Regions from separate parts of the Vibrio splendidus genome, predicted to be linked through region 1. Evidence: predicted binding sites of a transcription regulator. Region 1 holds the regulator's gene; each other region holds the start of a gene.
The links. The regulator PurR, encoded in region 1, represses purine synthesis genes. The targets are predictions, from matches to a motif close to TNANGNAAACGTTTNCNTNA.
Positions count from the first base shown of each region.

Region 2: a site for PurR is predicted at 3,962-3,981, ahead of OCU90_RS13720 (NCS2 family permease). Genes of this name have one in related genera too.
Region 3: a site for PurR is predicted at 4,449-4,468, ahead of purT (formate-dependent phosphoribosylglycinamide formyltransferase). Genes of this name have one in related genera too.

Region 1 covers NZ_AP025508.1:2,596,627-2,602,827, reverse strand. Annotated here, with positions in the region: gene glgA (glycogen synthase GlgA) at 1-782, shown strand, start outside; gene OCU90_RS11575 (alpha/beta fold hydrolase) at 1,068-1,865, shown strand; gene OCU90_RS11570 (putative signal transducing protein) at 1,988-2,305, opposite strand; gene OCU90_RS11565 (TVP38/TMEM64 family protein) at 2,376-3,056, opposite strand; gene OCU90_RS11560 (TfoX/Sxy family DNA transformation protein) at 3,191-3,781, opposite strand; cyclic di-GMP riboswitch class I at 3,909-3,994, opposite strand; gene purR (HTH-type transcriptional repressor PurR) at 4,165-5,169, opposite strand; gene torD (molecular chaperone TorD) at 5,486-6,133, opposite strand.
Region 2 covers NZ_AP025508.1:3,086,286-3,092,486, forward strand. Annotated here, with positions in the region: gene proB (glutamate 5-kinase) at 1-150, opposite strand, end outside; gene crl (sigma factor-binding protein Crl) at 227-616, opposite strand; gene frsA (esterase FrsA) at 760-2,013, opposite strand; gene gpt (xanthine phosphoribosyltransferase) at 2,103-2,567, opposite strand; gene OCU90_RS13720 (NCS2 family permease) at 2,652-3,941, opposite strand; gene OCU90_RS13725 (aminoacyl-histidine dipeptidase) at 5,006-6,201, shown strand, end outside.
Region 3 covers NZ_AP025508.1:1,667,465-1,673,665, reverse strand. Annotated here, with positions in the region: gene sbcB (exodeoxyribonuclease I) at 619-2,043, shown strand; gene OCU90_RS07435 (CidA/LrgA family protein) at 2,069-2,440, shown strand; gene OCU90_RS07430 (LrgB family protein) at 2,443-3,120, shown strand; gene cdd (cytidine deaminase) at 3,479-4,366, shown strand; gene purT (formate-dependent phosphoribosylglycinamide formyltransferase) at 4,534-5,709, shown strand; gene OCU90_RS07415 (thiopurine S-methyltransferase) at 5,904-6,201, opposite strand, start outside.

The DNA of each region.
Region 1 (6,201 bases):
CCGAGGAGCTGAAAACGGAATTAGGCAGTCACGGTATGGCAGCAGAATTCCAGTACAGATCCGCGGATCTTTTTGGCATTTTGAATGGTTGTGATTACGGAGCTTGGAACCCGGAAACGGACGCTTTCCTTCCTCGTAAATTCAAAGCGACAAAGCACAGCATGGTTCGTGGGAAGTCAGCTTGTAAGCAAAAACTGCAGCAAGATGTTGGACTCCCCGTCACCGATTGTGCGGTTTATGGCATGGTTTGTCGTTTGACTAATCAGAAAGGTGTTCATTACTTACTGCCTATCATCGAACAGTTTTTGAAAAACGATCTTCAGATCGTGATTGTCGGTACTGGTGATCCAGTTTTAGCGAGTCAGCTGAAAGAGCTGTCGGCACTTCACTCAGATAAGTTCTCGTTTGTAGAAGCGTATAATAATGAGCTTGCGCACTTAGTTGAAGCGGGTTCTGATTTCTTCTTGATGCCTTCGGAGTTCGAACCTTGTGGCTTAAACCAAATCTACAGCATGGCTTACGGTACGTTACCGATTGTTCGCTCTGTGGGCGGTTTAAAAGACAGTGTGAATGATTACGATCAGGATCCCGAGATAGCGACCGGCTTTGCTTTTGAAGAGCCAACACCGCAAGCGTTACTGGCAGTATTGCATCGTTCATTACTACTTTATGCACAAAACCCCGCTGAAATTAAGCGTGTTCAACTTTACGCGATGCAACAAGATTTTAGTTGGGAAGATGCGGCAAAAGAATATCTTACGATGTACCATTCTGCATTTTAACGTGCTGAATTAGCTGTAAAATAAGCTGATGTATAACAACTGAACTTAATAGTAGAAGGCGCTCTGATAGTAGAGTGCCTTTTTGTTTTCTGGTCAGATCACATCACGTTTAGGAAGAGAAAACTTGCAAACTCATTTTAGTCAGGTAGAAAAGGTGGGGTAGGTATTCACATGGCTAATGTTAGGTTTGACACTATTATCACTTAAATTTCTTGATTGCGTGATATCCTTAGCCATCGCCTTGTGATGAGGCAGAGCTCCATTCCAATAATTAAAGCGATAGGTATGTCTGAGAGTTTACTATTTCATAAAACATTTACTCACCCTACGAGCGATGAGTGGGTTGTATTTGTGCATGGCGCAGGAGGCAGTTCCTCCATTTGGTTTAAGCAGATCAAAGCGTATAAACAGCACTTCAACTTGCTTCTCATTGATTTGAGAGGGCATGGTAAATCAGACAACATCCTCAAAGAGTTGATTTCGAATCGTTATACGTTCAAAGCGGTAACGCTCGATATTCTTAAGGTGTTAGACCATCTAAAAATCCGTTCTGCACACTTTGTAGGCATGTCTTTGGGCACGATTATTGTCCGTAATGTCGCAGAGCTAGCGGCTGGCCGAGTACGTTCAATGGTACTGGGTGGTGCCGTGACCAAACTCAACACTCGCTCTCAAGTCTTAATCAAGCTGGGTAACCTCAGCAAGCACATCATTCCTTACATGTGGTTATACAGCCTTTTCGCTTACGTTGTGATGCCACAAAAAAGCCAAAAAGAATCACGTAACCTGTTTATCCGCGAAGCCAAAAAGCTGTGCCAAAAAGAGTTTAAACGCTGGTTTATCCTTACGGCTGATGTGAACCCATTGATGAAGTACTTCAAAGACCGAGAGTTGCCGATTCCAACTTTGTATTTGATGGGCGAGCGCGACTACATGTTCATCAAGCCAGTAAAAGAAATGGTAGAAGCGCATAAGTCGAGTGAGTTGGTAGAAATTGCCAACTGTGGGCATGTGTGCAACGTAGAAAACCCTGAAGAATTCAATCAACGATCTATCGCTTTTATTCAAAAGCAAATTCAGTGATTCTTTAGCAGAACAGATGCTCGAATAGAATTGAAACAAAAACGGGAAGCTAATTTTAGCTTCCCGTTTTTATTTGGAGGAGGTATCTGACCGAATCGTTCTATAAGGTCACTGAAACCTTACTATTCAGGTGAAGCAGCACCGCACTGCCAGCAAGAGCCGAATTGCGCTTCGTTGACTTCATGACACTCACCACAACGCCACTCTTCATAGATGATCGAATCTTGCTGTTTCTGGTAGTCATTAACAACTGCCCGGGCTTTGCTCGCCAATTCTAGCTCATATAACCATACGTAAGGGTCAGTTTCTTCAGTGAATGGGATTTCCCCTTTCAATCCGAACAACCCTTCACCACGGACTTCACAGGCAATATTCTCGCTTTCTAACAATCCACAGATGATATGAGCTTCTGTCGGATTCGATGCACTGAAGATTTTCATTGAGATAGAACCTTATCTGGCTATATGCGTTATTTAGCTATTATAAGTATACGTTATTCAGTTATATACGTTATTCAGCCACAGGTGCTGAGCGAAATTTATTCATCAACCATTTAGCAATGATTGGGAATACACCCAGTAAGGCAAATGACAATAGTACTGAAGGGGACACGATACCCGAAAGTGAATCAATTTCCGCGAGTTGAGTACCAGCATTCAAGAAAACAGCAGTACCCGGTAACATCCCTATTTGACTCGTAATGTAGTAACGACTCACTGACATCGGTGTTAGACCCATCAACAGATTGATAAGGAAAAACGGGAAGACAGGAATCAGACGCAGAGAAAATAAGTAAAATGCTCCGTCTTTTTCAACGCCCTTGTTAATCGTTGCTAATTTGTCACCAAACTTGGTTTGAATCCAGTCACGTAACAGATAACGGCTACTTAAGAATGCTAAGGTCGCACCGATCGCACTCGCGAAAGATACCAGCAGCAAGCTGTTCCAGAAGCCAAATAGCGCGGCCCCTAATAGGGTCACAACAGCGGCACCAGGAATGGAGAAAGCAGTAATCATTATATACGCGACAAAATAGATAGCAGCGGCAGCAATGAAGTTGCTATCAATGTAGTCATTTAAAACGGCTTGTTGGGCCTTGGCATTTTCAAGCGTTAGGTATTGGCCGAAATTGACGCCTAACAAGACGATGGTTACGACCAACACAATACCCAATATCATTTTCTTACTCATTGATACTTCCTCCAAATTTTCAATGTATACCATTAGTATAGATAGACAGGCAAAGCATAGATTAACTTTCAGCAGATATAAAAAAAGCCGCAGTAAATGCGGCTTAGTTATATAGATAATTTGCACTGACAATGTTAATTGACGCGATTGATAAGCTCTTCACGACGCTGCTGCGGTATAACAGACCAATGTGTGCCATTGATCGCGCCTTCTAACGCCCAAAGTAGTTCAATACTGACAGAAGACGCATGTGATTCTTTGATGGCGTTAAATGCGTTTACAGAGCCAGATTCATATAAACGTTCTACGGAATCGATCCCTGCTTTTTTCAACATACGCTCAGTGGCGAGTCGAAGGTTGGGCAGATCTTTGAGTCGAGTAGGCTTAGCTGAAGATTGCTCAGCTTTTTCTTCTTTAGCAAAACCCAGAGACGTCGTTGCAAGCTGCAAGATTTTCTCTTGGTCTTGCCACAGGCCTTCAGGTAAAGCGAAATATTTAGTAACGACAGGGAAACCACGTTTTTTGTAGACGTACGGTTGAAACCCTTGTTGTTCGAACTGTTTCGTTGTGCATTTGTCTGCTCGTATGTGCAACTGGTCATTTACAACCAGAGCAAACATAGTGTCATCAGCAAAAAGACCGAAGCCACCAAACATCGAGCGTGATTTTATTTTTCCTAGGGATTCAAATAATTTCATTGAATCCTTTAGTATCGGTTTATCCATGTTATTTATCTCGGTGTATTTGAACTACGCCACCAAATAAGCAGGTCCGAGAGATTAGCAAAATGTTGCAATTAAATTGTCAATTAGCCGTAAATTACTAAATTATTAGTAGTTACTGCATTTTGCCATCGGTAACCCCGCTACCATACCAACGAGTGGTTTAGGCCGGAAGCTTTGCGTCTCACTCTTTCAAGTGATTTGCCCTGTGCGTGACTGATTGAATAGAATAAAGTTTTTGTTGAATGAGGCTCACACTTGTTATTTCAAAATGTGATATTGCTTCAATTAATGATCTTTCCAGTATGATACCAGGTTCATTCATGTTGTTGATAAAAAAAGCGCACCTAAAGGTGCGCTTAATTATATTAAACTGAATTTATCAATTAATTTAACGTTTTAACTGTGCTTCGCTCAACAATTTCAGGATGCATTTCGAACACACGCTTTTCATGGTCTTTATCTTTAATGCGTTCTAACAAAATTTCGAAAGCGTTCTTACCAACACGACGTTTGGGTTGGTGAACCGTTGTTAACGGCGGAGAGAAGTATTCAGCCAGCTCGATGTTGTCATAGCCGATCACTGAAATATCTTCAGGGATACGAATTCCTTTCTCTTGCAGTCTGCTCATTAGGCCGAGTGCCATCGTGTCGTTAAAACAGAATACGGCCGTTGGGCGATCTACCATCTTAATGATTTTCTCTGCCGCAAGAACCGCAGTATCACACTCGAAGTTACCTTCAATGATCATGTTATCATCGGCAGCAATCTTAGCTTCGTTGAGTGCGCGTTTGTAACCCGCGATGCGTTCAACACATGCCGCTTTGTCTAAGTGGCCACTTAAACAAGCAATCTTGGAGTGACCGTGATCAATGAGGTATTTGGTCGCTAGGTAACCACCTTCTTCAGAGTTGTCGATGATCTTATCTGCTTGAGAACTCTCAGGGCCCCAATCCATAATCACTTTAGGAATGTCAGCGTGACGGTCTAACATGCCTCTCAGCTCTTCAGTTAGGTCAGAACACATAACTAAGATGCCATCTACACGTTTCTCTGCAAGCATTCGAATGTAGTCACGTTGCTTCTCATAGATACCGCCCGTATTACACAGGATCAAAGTGTAACCTTGACGGTAGCAGTAGCTTTCAACACCATCGATAACTTCAGAGAAGAATAGGTTAGTTGATTGAGTAACTAGCATGCCGATAGTGCGGGTTGTATTGCACTTCAAACTACGAGCAACGGCACTTGGTGCATAGTTCAGTTCGTCTACGGCTTTATTTACTTTTTCTTGCGTCGCTTCTGCAACAAAGCGAGTTTTGTTGATTACGTGAGAAACGGTTGTTGTTGATACGCCTGCTAAGCGAGCGACATCTTTTATAGTGGCCATGGTTTTATCCTATTAGAAGCTACTTTCCCAAAGTACGGAATGAAGTAGCCGTTAAGCTACCTAACTAAGAGCTTAAATTTGTAGGGCTCTTTGGGTACTAAAGTGCTAAAAAACAAAAAACCGCTATTGAGCGGCTTGTCTTAACACCGAAATGCTCAAAACTATAATAAGCATAGCATTTCGTGAATGTTTCATATTTTATCGTTTGCGGTCACAATTTTAGACTGACTAGAAATTACTCGCAATAAAATTCACCCGGAAATCCGGGTGAATTGTCACATTCTTCTGAATTTATTTAACGAGTCATCCAATAAGCTTATTCACCAGCGAGGTATTGTGTGTCCAATTTGCAGAATGCAAGTAACAGAGATGAGACTGATGCGTAGAAACCGAATTCGTCAACGTCATGACATTTAACGTTGAACTTTGGTACCCAAGTAAGAAGTTGTTGCTCGATAAATTGCTGTTGAACAATGAACGATTTTTCTAGCTCTTCTTCAAGCTCAGTTTCATTAGAACGGATGATCAAGTTGCCAAGGAAGTCGAGTTCGATAGCGATGTGGTCAGCTGGTTCTTTTAGGTCTTGGTTCACCACTAAGTTGTGCTTAGCCATGATCTCTTCCATATCTTTTGCTGGCTTATCATTCAAAAGGCCAGTCTCACCGATATACATAGAAGCGTAAGGAAGTGCGCCATGCTTATCTGTTTTTAAGAATAAGTCACAGAAGTCAGCAGACAATTCTAGTTGAGCATCTTCACGCGTTTGTAGGCGGTTTAGCGCATCCACTAGGCTATCGATCGCTGGCTTTAGTGTTTCATTTTCGCCTAAACCAGTTAGGAAAGAACGAATTTCAACAGAGTGGTAGTGATCGAGTTCTTCTTGAGTGAGCTCTTTAGCGAATAAGCTTGATAGCCACCAGTATATTTCTGCTCTTTGCTCGTTGAACGCTTTCGTATCTTTCATTTCTTAGATCCTGATTTAGTCTTGTGGTGTTACTTATATGCATCTTGAAGTCACTAGTGCATAAGCAC
Region 2 (6,201 bases), 490 kb from region 1:
AGCGCGGTCTAATGCCAATGTTCCACCAGTTAAGACACTGGTACCCAGTTTAACAACGACAGTTTTACGCTGTGTTGTTGTCCCGCTTTGATGATTTGTTGTCATGAAGTCTTTTATGAATAAAACAAATAAGAGGTGATGTTTTAGCAATCAACAGGGGAATTCACAAGCAGAAAAGGTGCGAAATCGCACCTTTTTGCTTTATAGAGAAGAGTAACCTTCAAAATCAGACGAATTCGACAGACTCTTCGTCTAACTGAACGCCGATTTCAAATTTCTTTTGAAGTTCGTCAACCAGCTTTTGGTGAAAGGCTTCTTGAGTTCGAGACACCTCAGCGACCGCCTTTTTAGGTAATGGCAAAGGATCCCAGTTACCATCAATGTTGTATTTACCCGTGTTGTACTTCGCCGAGAATCCTTCTTCCGACTTATCCAACTCTAACCACCAGCCCCAGAACTCACGCTCTTCTGGTGACTTTTTATCGTTCACACACACAGACAAGCAATCAAAAATGTAGTGACCATCTTCTGATTGCGGCTCCCTCAAGTAAGGCCCAATAGCCTTTAAAACGTTTAATAAGCGATAATGCGTAGGTTGTTGTGTCACTTCTGACATATTGAATCTCCATTTCAATGTTAAGAATGACGTTACTCAGACTGCAATACGTAGAAAGCACGCAGTTGGATTTTATAAATTTTCTCTGAGTATCAGGTACTTACTTTGTACACTTTTCATGCTTAACTAATTTCGGAGAAATGTCATCTAAATAATTCATCCTCAAGCCACTTTATCGCTAATTCGAGGGATTGCTCATACCCCTGTGTAATTGATTTGGTTTTGATTTTCTTCGCTTTGCCGTAATCACTGTAAATAGCAACCAGTTGATTATCCAGATGCGGTGAAACAGGGTCACCTTCCAAAGCCAATGCCAAAATAGGAACACTGGTTTTACTGTTAGCCAACAAGCCTTGCACCTTCAATGACCAAGCCATCAGTTGCCCAGAAAGGCTATTGATATCCACCGCCCCTTTACCAAGACGCGAAGCCAATACATCCAAGTGCATCTTAGGCATCTGCTTTAGTTTGTCGGCATGAACAAAGATATCGTGGATCGGAGCCCCTAAAGAGATACAGGCTTTGAGTTTATGTTGCTCAAGGAAGGACAACCTCACCATCGCGTTACCACCGAATCTGAACCCAAACAGACCGACTTTATGATGGTCCACCCATGGAATGTTAGGCAGTTCATTCAACACGGCTTGGTGCAGGCAAGAAGAGTCTTCGGTTAGTGGCCAATGCGAACTGTGCCCTATCGACGGCATATCAATCGTTAGCATCGCAATATTTTTCGGTGCTAGGTAATCTCTAAACAAACGCCACATGTCAGTTTGCAGGCTATCTAAACCTGCACTCACGATCACGACAGGTTGTGGTTTGTCTGTTTTGGTTAGATGTAAGTTCGCCTTAATCTTTTTGTTTTGATACGGCACTTCGATTTGTTTGACGATCAATTTAGTGTGTTTGATCGCTTCAGAATACGCCGCATTCGCTAATACCTGTGCCTGAGCAGCAAGGTTATCGTTCTTTAGATGTGGGTAGCCCGCAATGCTGAAACACAACGATGCTGAAAACAACTCTTCAGCCATCTCTTCGCCGCTCTTTTCATTCGAGCGATTTTGGTGCTGCATGCCCAGCTTGGTCCACTCGTATGCCCAGTTACCGCTGCGGTAGCCCATCACGGTATCTAACCACTCATCAGTGGTACGAGAATTATCGGATGACGCGATGCGTGCCAATACCGCTTCTTGCTCTATCGGGTTAACGCCTTGCCATACCCACTGAAGACGTCTTAGGTTTCGATACCAAGATGAGTTCTGCTCTTCACGCTTTTTATCCAGCAGTTCTTCAGAACTTGGCATGTAGCGAGTAAGCATTGAGGTCTCTTTGGCCTGCTTGTGCTTTACAAACAAGGTTTCCGAAAGGTTCGAGCTCGTTTCTTCTGATTCAGACATTGGGATACTTAATAAGAAATGGTTGTTACTAATCATATAAAAAAAAATGACCCTATAAAGGGTCATTTCTCAAAAAACTAAGTTTACACTTATTTTGACTTGCGATTTACCGGCTCAACGAAGCTTAGGCTAGTATCCCAAGGTTGCTCAATCCATGTGTCTTGAGCGATATCCACGATGTACTCGTCTAGTAAATCAGCACCAGATGGCTTAGCACATACAGCGATCAATTTCGCTTTAGGGTACATTTCGCGAAGCTTGCGTGCAGTATCACCACTATCAACAAGATCTTCAACGATTAGGAAGCCTTCGCCGTCACCTTCAGGTGCTTTAACGACTGTCATATCACGTTGGTGATCGTGGTCGTAGCTAGAAATACAAATCGTATCTACGTGACGAATACCCAGTTCGCGAGCCAAGATTGCACCAGGAACCAAACCACCACGGCTTACTGCCCAGATGCCTTTCCACTGCTCTGCTGGCATTTGCTTTTCAGCAAGTTGACGGCAGTAAGTCTGCATGTTGTCCCAAGTGATAACGAATTTGTTGCTCATAGTATAAAACCTAATAATTTTGTCATGTTATTAGAGGCTATGCCTTACATAGCCTCTTCAGCGATTAAGCAGAAATCTAGACGATTAAGCGAAAATGTATTTAAGAATAAAGATAACCGACATTACCCACACAGCAGGTGAAACGTCGCGACCTTTACCACTTAGCAGCTTAATTGCAGCGTAAGCGATGAAACCTAGTGAGATACCCTCAGCGATAGAGTACGTCAGCGGCATAAGCAGACATGTTACCACGACTGGTGCGGCTTCCGTAAGATCACGCCAATCAATGCCAACTAGGCCAGACATCATCAGAATTGCTACATAGAAAAGTGCACCTGATGTTGCGTAAGCCGGAATCATACCTGCAAGTGGCGAGAAGAAAAGAGCCAGTAGGAATAAGATACCAACAACAACAGCAGTTAGACCGGTACGACCGCCTTCAGCAACACCCGCAACACTCTCAACATAAGAAGTTGTGTTTGATGTACCTAGCAATGCACCAATAGATGTTGCTGTAGAGTCAGCAAGCAGTGCTTTGTTCAAGCGCGGTAGTTTACCGTCTTCTTTGATTAGGTTTGCTTTCGTTGCAACACCAACCAAGGTACCCGCGGTATCGAACAAATCGACGAACAAGAATGCGAATACAACTGAAATCATACCGATTTCAAATACAGCAGAGAAATCAAGCTGCATGAATGTAGGAGCAAGGCTTGGTGGTGTCGACATGATGCCGCCGTATTGAACGTCACCGATCGCAATACCAATCGCTGTGATAGCGAGAATCGCGATCATTACTGCGCCTTTCACACCACGGTGTACAAGAGCAATAGTAATGAAGAAACCAAGCGCACCTAACATTGGCGCAATCGCAGTGATATCGCCCAGTGAAACTTTAGTCGCTGGGTTAGAAACAACGATGCCTGCATTGCTAAGCGCGATAAACGCAAGGAAAAGGCCGATACCCGCAGAGATACCAACACGCAGAGACATAGGGATCGAGTTAATAATCCATTCACGAATCTTAAAGATACTTAAGAAGATGAAGATCACGCCTGATACGAAAACCGCTGCCAGAGCAACTTGCCACGTATAACCCATACCCATTACAACAGCGTAGGTAAAGAATGCGTTCAAGCCCATGCCTGGTGCTTGAGCAATTGGGTAGTTAGCAACAAAGCCCATGATGAAACAGCCAATAGCAGCCGCTAAACAGGTTGCTACAAATACAGCGCCATGGTCCATACCAGCATCAGCTAGAATCATTGGGTTTACAAAAATGATGTAAGCCATTGTTAGGAAGGTGGTTAGACCTGCGATGATTTCAGTGCGCACATTGGTGCCATTTTCACTGAGTTTGAATAGCTTTTCGAACATTATCGAATCCTATAAGGGTAAAAAGTAAACGGTTGCGTAAACGATTGGCTGTGGATTATAAAGTTATCAAATAACAAATTCCAGATAGAATTAAGGCTCTAATCGATATTTATCAGAATGCCGTATGAAACAAAGCGATTACAAATGAGGAATAACAAGAATAATAACCATTAAAAACAATAGATTAAATGAAATAAAGGCGATGTGATTACTTGGTTATTTTTTCAACCGTCGGTTATTTCCATTGAGAATGTAGCCATCATATTCTCAATTTAAACCCACAAGAGTTGTGTATTTTTCAACAGGATCAGTAATAAGACGCAAATTGATATTTTGGCGTTTAAAAAACAACCACTCAGAACAGCAAAGAAAGTGACAAGCGAAAGCGGTTTGGAAAAGTAGCAGGCAAAAAAAACGCCACTCAAAACTGAGTGGCGGTAGAATCTGTCAACCAAAAGGGCTGTAAAAGAATTCCAATATATAGGGGTGAACAAAACTGTTCGAGTTACATGCTTACGGTATTAGTAACCAAAGCTTGTAGGGTATGCAAAGTTGCTAGTGTAAACAGAGCTGTTAATCCAGAACATTGCAGATGGTAAACCTTTCATAACTATCACCTTAATAAATCAATAAAAAACGAATTTGATTTCTCGGTTCCTTGGAGGCGATAAAACGGACTCATCCTTTGAGCATTTACTCTTCATCTCAGAAGTTGGTTATTAATATACCCTAAAGAAAAAAGATTACAAGTATTTTTTGCTATTCGTCACACTTTTGGCCATTTGTGGTTATTTTGAAAACTTATTTCTGTAATTAAATTACAGAATAGAATTAAACAAACGTTTGCCTGCGCCATTTATAAGCATCAAGTCTCTTAATTATGATCAGGTGGACAAGATCGCTTTCAAAATTTGAGGTATTTGAGGTTTATAACCGCTACTCGTCAAAACGCTCAAGTGGTATGCTGTTGCCATCAAAACAGACCCATATTTTAGATTTTTATTCTAAGTTTTTACCTATATAAATCCTAAATATATGGTTATCAAATAAAAAAGGAGTCATCCGTGTCTGAATTCCATTCTGAGATCAGTAAATTGTCCCCTGCCCCTATTTGGCAGTTTTTCGATAAAATTTGTTCAATCCCGCACCCTTCGAAACATGAAGAGGAGCTTGCTCAATACATTATTGCGTGGGCAACAGAGCAAGGCTTAGATGTACGTCGCGACCCAACGGGCAACGTATTCATCAAAAAGCCAGCAACGCCGGGTATGGAAAACAAAAAAGGTGTCGTGCTACAAGCTCACATCGATATGGTTCCACAAAAGAACGAAGACACTGATCACGACTTTACAAAAGATCCAATCCAGCCATACATCGATGGCGAATGGGTTACAGCAAAAGGCACAACGCTTGGTGCTGATAACGGCATGGGAATGGCTTCTTGCTTAGCCGTTCTTGCTTTAAACGAAATCCAACATGGCCCTATCGAAGTTCTACTCACTGTAGATGAAGAAGCAGGCATGACTGGCGCGTTCGGTCTTGAAGCGGGTTGGTTAGAAGGCGATATCCTTCTTAATACTGACTCAGAGCAAGAAGGCGAAGTGTACATGGGTTGTGCGGGCGGTATCGACGGCGCAATGACATTTGAAATTGCACGTAATGCGATTCCAGCTGACTTCGTAACACGCAAGCTAACGCTAAAAGGCCTAAAAGGCGGTCACTCTGGTTGTGACATCCACACCGGTCGTGCAAACGCAAACAAACTGATTGCTCGCTTCCTAGCGGGTCACGCAAAAGAGCTAGACCTTCGCATCGTAGAATTCAAAGGTGGTAGCCTTCGTAATGCGATCCCTCGTGAGGGCTTCGTAACGGTTGCGGTTCCTGCTGCAAACCAAGAGAAATTAGCTTCGCTATACAACTACTACACTGAGCTGCTTTCAACAGAGCTAGGTAAAGTAGAAGACAGCATCGTGACTTTCAATGAAGAAGCTTCTGTAGAAATGGGCGCACTAGCGTCAGCAGACCAAGCTCGCTTTATCGCGGCACTTAACGCATGTCCAAACGGCGTGATTCGTATGAGTGACGAGATTGAAGGTGTTGTTGAAACGTCTCTAAACGTAGGTGTTATCACAACAGAAGAAGATTCAATCACAGTACTTTGCTTGATCCGTTCTCTTATCGACTCTGGTCGTAGCCAAGTAGAAAGTATGCTTCACTCTGTTGCTGAACTAGCAGGCGCTAACATCGCGTTCTCTGGTGC
Region 3 (6,201 bases), 930 kb from region 1:
ATAAAAATGAAATATTAGAGTTTTCTTTATATCCAATTCAAACACAGATTATAGGAAGTATTAAAAATGAGACAGACATAACGCTCCAGACAAATTAACCCCGACAATCATAAATACCGAAAAATTAATTAAATCTAAGAGGATTGTATTGCGAAAAACACCTTAACTGGACAGAGCCTAGACAGGAAAGTGAAGCAGTTTAAACATCTGCGCTGCGGTTTAGACATAAGCACAGCGGATTAGCCTCAGGTACAGGTACAGGTACAGGTACAGCAGATTAACCACCAGTCAAAAAACAACGAGATGTTTCTAATCACACAGCTTTAGAGTAAAAGACAAGCAAACTCATTCGCGGTAAACCTGAAACCCGACTCATCGCCTTACAACAGCTAAGGTGAAAAGATAGGTAAAAAAGAGGTACACCGGCAGAATTGTGACCATAGAAAAGCCACAATTGGATTCAAAACCTTCCCTACCGACTCGATTGAATAGTAAAGCACCGTTTTCCAGCAATTTATTTGTGATCTGGGTTGCACGCGTACCGCATACTATCAGATACTGAACAAAACTAACCTTCAGCCACAGTAAACGTTCTGCGCTTGCTGTTCAGGAATTTCAATGAGTTCAGATAATCAGCCGACCTACTTCTTTTTCGATTACGAAACGTGGGGCGTTAGCCCAGCAAAAGACCGTCCGAGTCAGTTTGCGGGTGTTCGTACCGACCAAGATTTCAATGTTATTGGAGAGCCTCTGGTTATCTATTGCCAACCTCCCGCTGATTACCTCCCTGCGCCTGAAGCTGCACTGATCACCCGTATCACACCACAAAAAGCGGCTTCACAAGGTCTTCCTGAACCAGAGTTTATCGCTAAGATCCATGCAGAGTTGGCGAAACCAAACACCACAAGCCTTGGCTACAACAGTATTCGATTCGATGACGAGGTAACGCGTTACACCTGCTACCGAAACTTCATCGACCCATATGCGTGGAGCTGGCAGAACGGCAACTCACGTTGGGATTTATTAGATGTAATGCGCGCTGTTCATGCACTGCGCCCTGAAGGCATTGTTTGGCCAGAGAACGAAGAAGGTTATCCAAGCTTCAAACTGGAACACCTATCTGTGGCAAACGGCATTGAACATGAGAACGCACACGATGCGATGGCCGATGTTATTGCAACCATCGAGTTAGCGAAGAAGCTGAAAGCTGCACAACCTAAGATGTTCGATTACCTCTACAACATGCGTCATAAGCGTAAGCTGAATGACCTGGTTGATATTGTAAACATGACACCATTGATGCACGTTTCGGGCATGTTTGGCCGTGACTGCAACTACACAAGCTGGATTGTGCCTATGGCTTGGCACCCAACCAATCAAAATGCCGTTATCGTGGTTGATTTAGCCAAAGATCCAAGCCCACTGTTAGAACTGGACGCTGATGAACTCAGAGACAGACTCTACACCAAACGCAGTGAACTGGGTGAAGACGAGCTACCCGTACCAATCAAATTGGTTCAACTGAACAAGTGCCCTATTCTTGCTCCAGCTAAAACGCTGACGGCTGAAAATGCCGAAACCATCGGTATTGATCGCCAACAATGCTTGAAGAACTTGGCACTGCTGCGCGAACACCCAGAGATCCGCGAAAAACTGATCGGCCTGTACTCACAAGAGCGAGAGTACGAAAAGAGTGATGATGTTGATACACACCTTTATGACGGTTTCTTCTCACCTGCTGATAAAACAGCGATGAACATCATTCGCGAAACTGACCCAAATAACTTGGCAGCTTTAGATATCACCTTCGGTGATGAACGTATTAAACCGTTACTGTTCCGTTACCGTGCTCGTCATTTCCCATGGACGCTCGACGAAGCTGAGCAATTGAAATGGGCGAACCATTGTCGTGAGTTTTATGAAAGCCGTTTAGAAGAGTACATGCTAAACCTTGAAAACCTCGCGCATGAACATGAAAGCGACGAGAAGAAAATGGCTATCTTGAAGGCGGTTTATCAATACGTAGAAAAGTTAGCTAGCTAATTCCATTATCAAGAGACGTAACACTTTGAAAGAAAGATTGATCCAACTGGTTTACTGCTTAATCTCCTTCACCTTAATCATAGGTGCACTTACAGCAGGTAACGCGTTACAGCACTTTTTGGATACCTCAATCCCTGGCAGTATTTTTGGCATGTTGATTCTGTTTGCCGCCATGGTGATTGGTATTGTTCCTTCGCACTGGGTACAACCCGGCGCAAGCTTGATTATCCGCCTAATGATCTTACTGTTTGTTCCGATCAGTGTTGGGTTGATGGATCACTTCGACATGCTCATCGCGAACGCATTGCCAATTATGGCGAGCGCCGTTGGTGGCACGTTGCTGGTGTTGGTGTCCTTATCATGGTTTTTAGACCGCTTGCTTTCGAGAGGTAACTGATCATGTGGATTCTACTCACCATCGTGGTATTCCTGTTTGCTCGCTGGGTAAGTCAAAAAGTAAACTCACCGCTGTGTAATCCCCTACTGATCAGCATTGGTATCATCATTCCGATACTCACGTTCTTCAAAGTACCGTTTGAGACTTACTATGCCGACAACACCTGGATTACCTACATGCTTCAGCCTGCGGTTGTTGCACTTGCTTACCCGCTTTATGAACAGCTACCTCAAATCAGAGCCAACTGGCGCATTATTACCTTTGCTTGCACGCTAGGCAGTGTGATGTCGATGGCAACGACAGCATTAATCGCAGTGGCTTTTAAAGCGGACTTAACTTTGATTGCGAGTTTATTAGGTAAGTCAGTCACCACACCAATTGCGATGGAAGTATCGAGCCATTTAGGTGGTGAAGCAGCAATTGCGGCAATACTGGTATTGATTGTTGGTCTATTTGGGGCAATTTTTGCTTATCCAATCTACAATCTCATTGGTATTAAGAGCCCTATCGCGCGTGGTTTAACCATGGGTACCGTGTCTCACGCTTTAGGTACTGCGACCTGTGCTGAAAAGAATCAGGAAGATGCTGCATTCAGTTCTCTAGCGCTTGTGCTCTGTGGCGTCATTACCTCGATTATCGCACCGAGTATATTTTCGCTTGTGGTTTGGTTCTACTCTTAACCACTTTGATTACAGTTTATACGCGCTCTAAATAGATGAGTTGGTAAATTGCTAAACTCACTGGTTCGCGACTTTTAAGCGTTACAGATATCAATAAGCCCAAGCATAACCTGATTATTTCAGTGATAGCTTGGGCTTTTTTCTCTCATTTATTCATCAATACGTGACAAACCAAACTCAATTTCAAGCAATAAGTGCGATATCAATGGTAGTTTTTACTCTTGCAATCGATTTCATCTGTGACCTCACTCTAATTGTGCAAACCAATGTAACAACAACAACACAGTAGTGATCAAAGTCACAGAAAATTCCTGAGCATTGCATAGAATTAAAGCCTAAGGTCAATTAAGGATTCAACATGAACAGTCGTATTACCCTGGCGCTGGAAAGTGCTCCAACAGCAATCAAAGCACTTTTGAGTGACATCGTATTAGCAGACAACTTTGACGCGACATTGTCTCCAGAACAATTTGCTAGCCTACTGCAAGCAAGTGGTTTAGCGGATGACGAGCTACGTATTGCGCTACTTCCTTTTGCCGCAGCCTATTCTTACGCTCCGTTATCTGACTTTTATGTTGGTGCAATCGTGCGTGGTTTGTCTGGCACTCTGTATTTTGGTGCAAACCTTGAAATCGCTGGTGCTCAACTTGGCCAAACAGTACACGCTGAGCAATCTGCAATCAGCCACGCTTGGATGAAAGGCGAACAAGGTATCTCTGATATCACAATCAATTTCAGCCCTTGTGGCCACTGTCGTCAATTCATGAACGAACTGACCACAGCAAAAGAACTTAAAGTTCAGCTTCCACAACGTGATGAAATGTCTCTGCAAGAGTACCTACCAGACTCATTCGGCCCTGCTGACTTAGGTGTGACAACTGGCCTAATGACTAAGCTTGATCATAAACACACGACTGAAGAAACAACGCCTATTGTTGTAGAAGCGCTAGCAGCACTAAACCGCAGCCATGCGCCTTACACCAAAAACCTAAGTGGTGTTTCACTGCAATTGACGTCGGGTGAGATTTTCACCGGTGCTTACGCTGAAAACGCAGCGTTCAACCCGAGCTTACCTCCTCTACAAGTGGCGTTGATTCAACTTAAACTGGCTTGCTTCGATTTTGAACAGATTGAAAGTGCAGCGTTGGTTGAAATTGCCGAAGGTAGCATCAGTCACCTAGCGGATACGCAATCTACATTAGAAGCGATTAATCCCGACATTCCAGTGACTTACTTAGCAATCTAAGTACATCTAATTAACAAAATTTTAAATAAGCAGCCCTATTTAACGGGGCTGCTTTTTTTATACCTGTAATTAACGCAACAACTTGCGCAAACGTTTGCTTTTGCCATTGAAATAAGTATGATCACCCCGTTTTCAATCAATCGCTCAAAAGATCGGAAGGAATTTCTATGTTTGGTACTGCTACTCGTGAAAATGCTACTCGTGTACTTCTATTAGGTTCAGGTGAACTCGGCAAAGAAGTTGCTATCGAGTGCCAACGTTTAGGTTTGGAAGTTATTGCTTGTGACCGTTATGCAGACGCACCAGCGATGCAAGTTGCGCATCGTAGCCATGTATTAGACATGTTAGACGGCGATGCACTTCAAGCGATCATTGAACTAGAAAAGCCAGATTATGTGGTTCCTGAAATTGAAGCTATTGCCACCAGCAAGTTGGTAGAGCTAGAAGCGCAAGGCTTAAATGTCGTCCCCACTGCAAATGCGACTAAGCTAACGATGAACCGCGAAGGTATCCGTCGCCTAGCTGCAGAAGAGCTAAAACTGAGCACTTCTCCTTACCGCTTTGCAGACACCTTTGAAGACTTCGCTGCCGCTGTTGAATTCGTGGGCATGCCTTGCGTTGTTAAGCCAGTAATGAGCTCTTCAGGTAAAGGCCAAAGCGTTATCAAAACAGAGGAAGACATTCAGAAGTCTTGGGACTACGCACAAGAAGGCGGTCGTACTGGTGCGGGTCGTGTGATCGTTGAAGGCTTCATCGACTTTGATTACGAGATCACGCTTCTAACCGTTCGCGCAGTCGACGGTGTGCATTTCTGTGCGCCTATCGGTCACCGCCAAGAAGATGGTGATTACCGTGAATCATGGCAGCCACAAGTCATGTCAGACAACGCACTTAAAACAGCGCAATACACCGCTGAACAAGTGGTTAATGCACTAGGTGGTCACGGTATCTTCGGCGTAGAGCTGTTTGTTAAAGGCGATCACGTTATCTTCAACGAAGTATCCCCTCGCCCACACGATACTGGCTTAGTGACTCTTATGTCTCAAGACTCATCTGAATTCGCACTGCACGTACGCGCGTTTACCGGTATGCCGATCAAATCCATCACGCAATACGGCCCATGTGCATCAGCGGTTATTCTTGGTCAAGGCACTTCAACCAACATTCGTTTTGAAGGTCTTACAGAGGCGCTAGACGCACCACAGACGCAAGTTCGCTTGTTTGGTAAACCTGATATCGATGGTCGCCGTCGTCTAGGTGTGGCGCTTACTCTTCGCAACAGCACTGAGACTGCGATTGAAGATGCAATTGAGAGTGCTTCTAAAGTAAAAGTAATTTACTAGCTGCTAATTACTATTTTCTAGCTAATGACTACTAATTGGTAACGACTAACTCAGATCTGAAACATTACGTTCTCGCATCTGAACAATCACGACTTCAAACCTGAACAACAAAAAAGACGGGCTATCGAGCCCGTCTTTTTGTTGGTGTTATCTTTTTTATTGAAGCGGTCTTTTCGCTAGAGAGCTCACTGCGCTTAAGCGTCTGACTCAATCAAGTACACTTCTTCACTAAATCGAGACAAGCCTTTTTTGGCAATCTTCGGATGTTCATCGTCTGCAATATCTTGATTCAACAATGTGATTTTGTATCCCGCGAACAACTGATCAATCTCTAGTTTAGGTACGCTAAACGGAGGCCCTGCCATCTCGTTTTGGTCGTAATCCAGAGTCACTAGAAGGATCTTACCACCCGGTTTCAGTAGTTGTTTCAAACGCTCTACATACTGCACTCGCATCTCTTCAGGCAATGCGACTAAAGACGCGCGATCATAA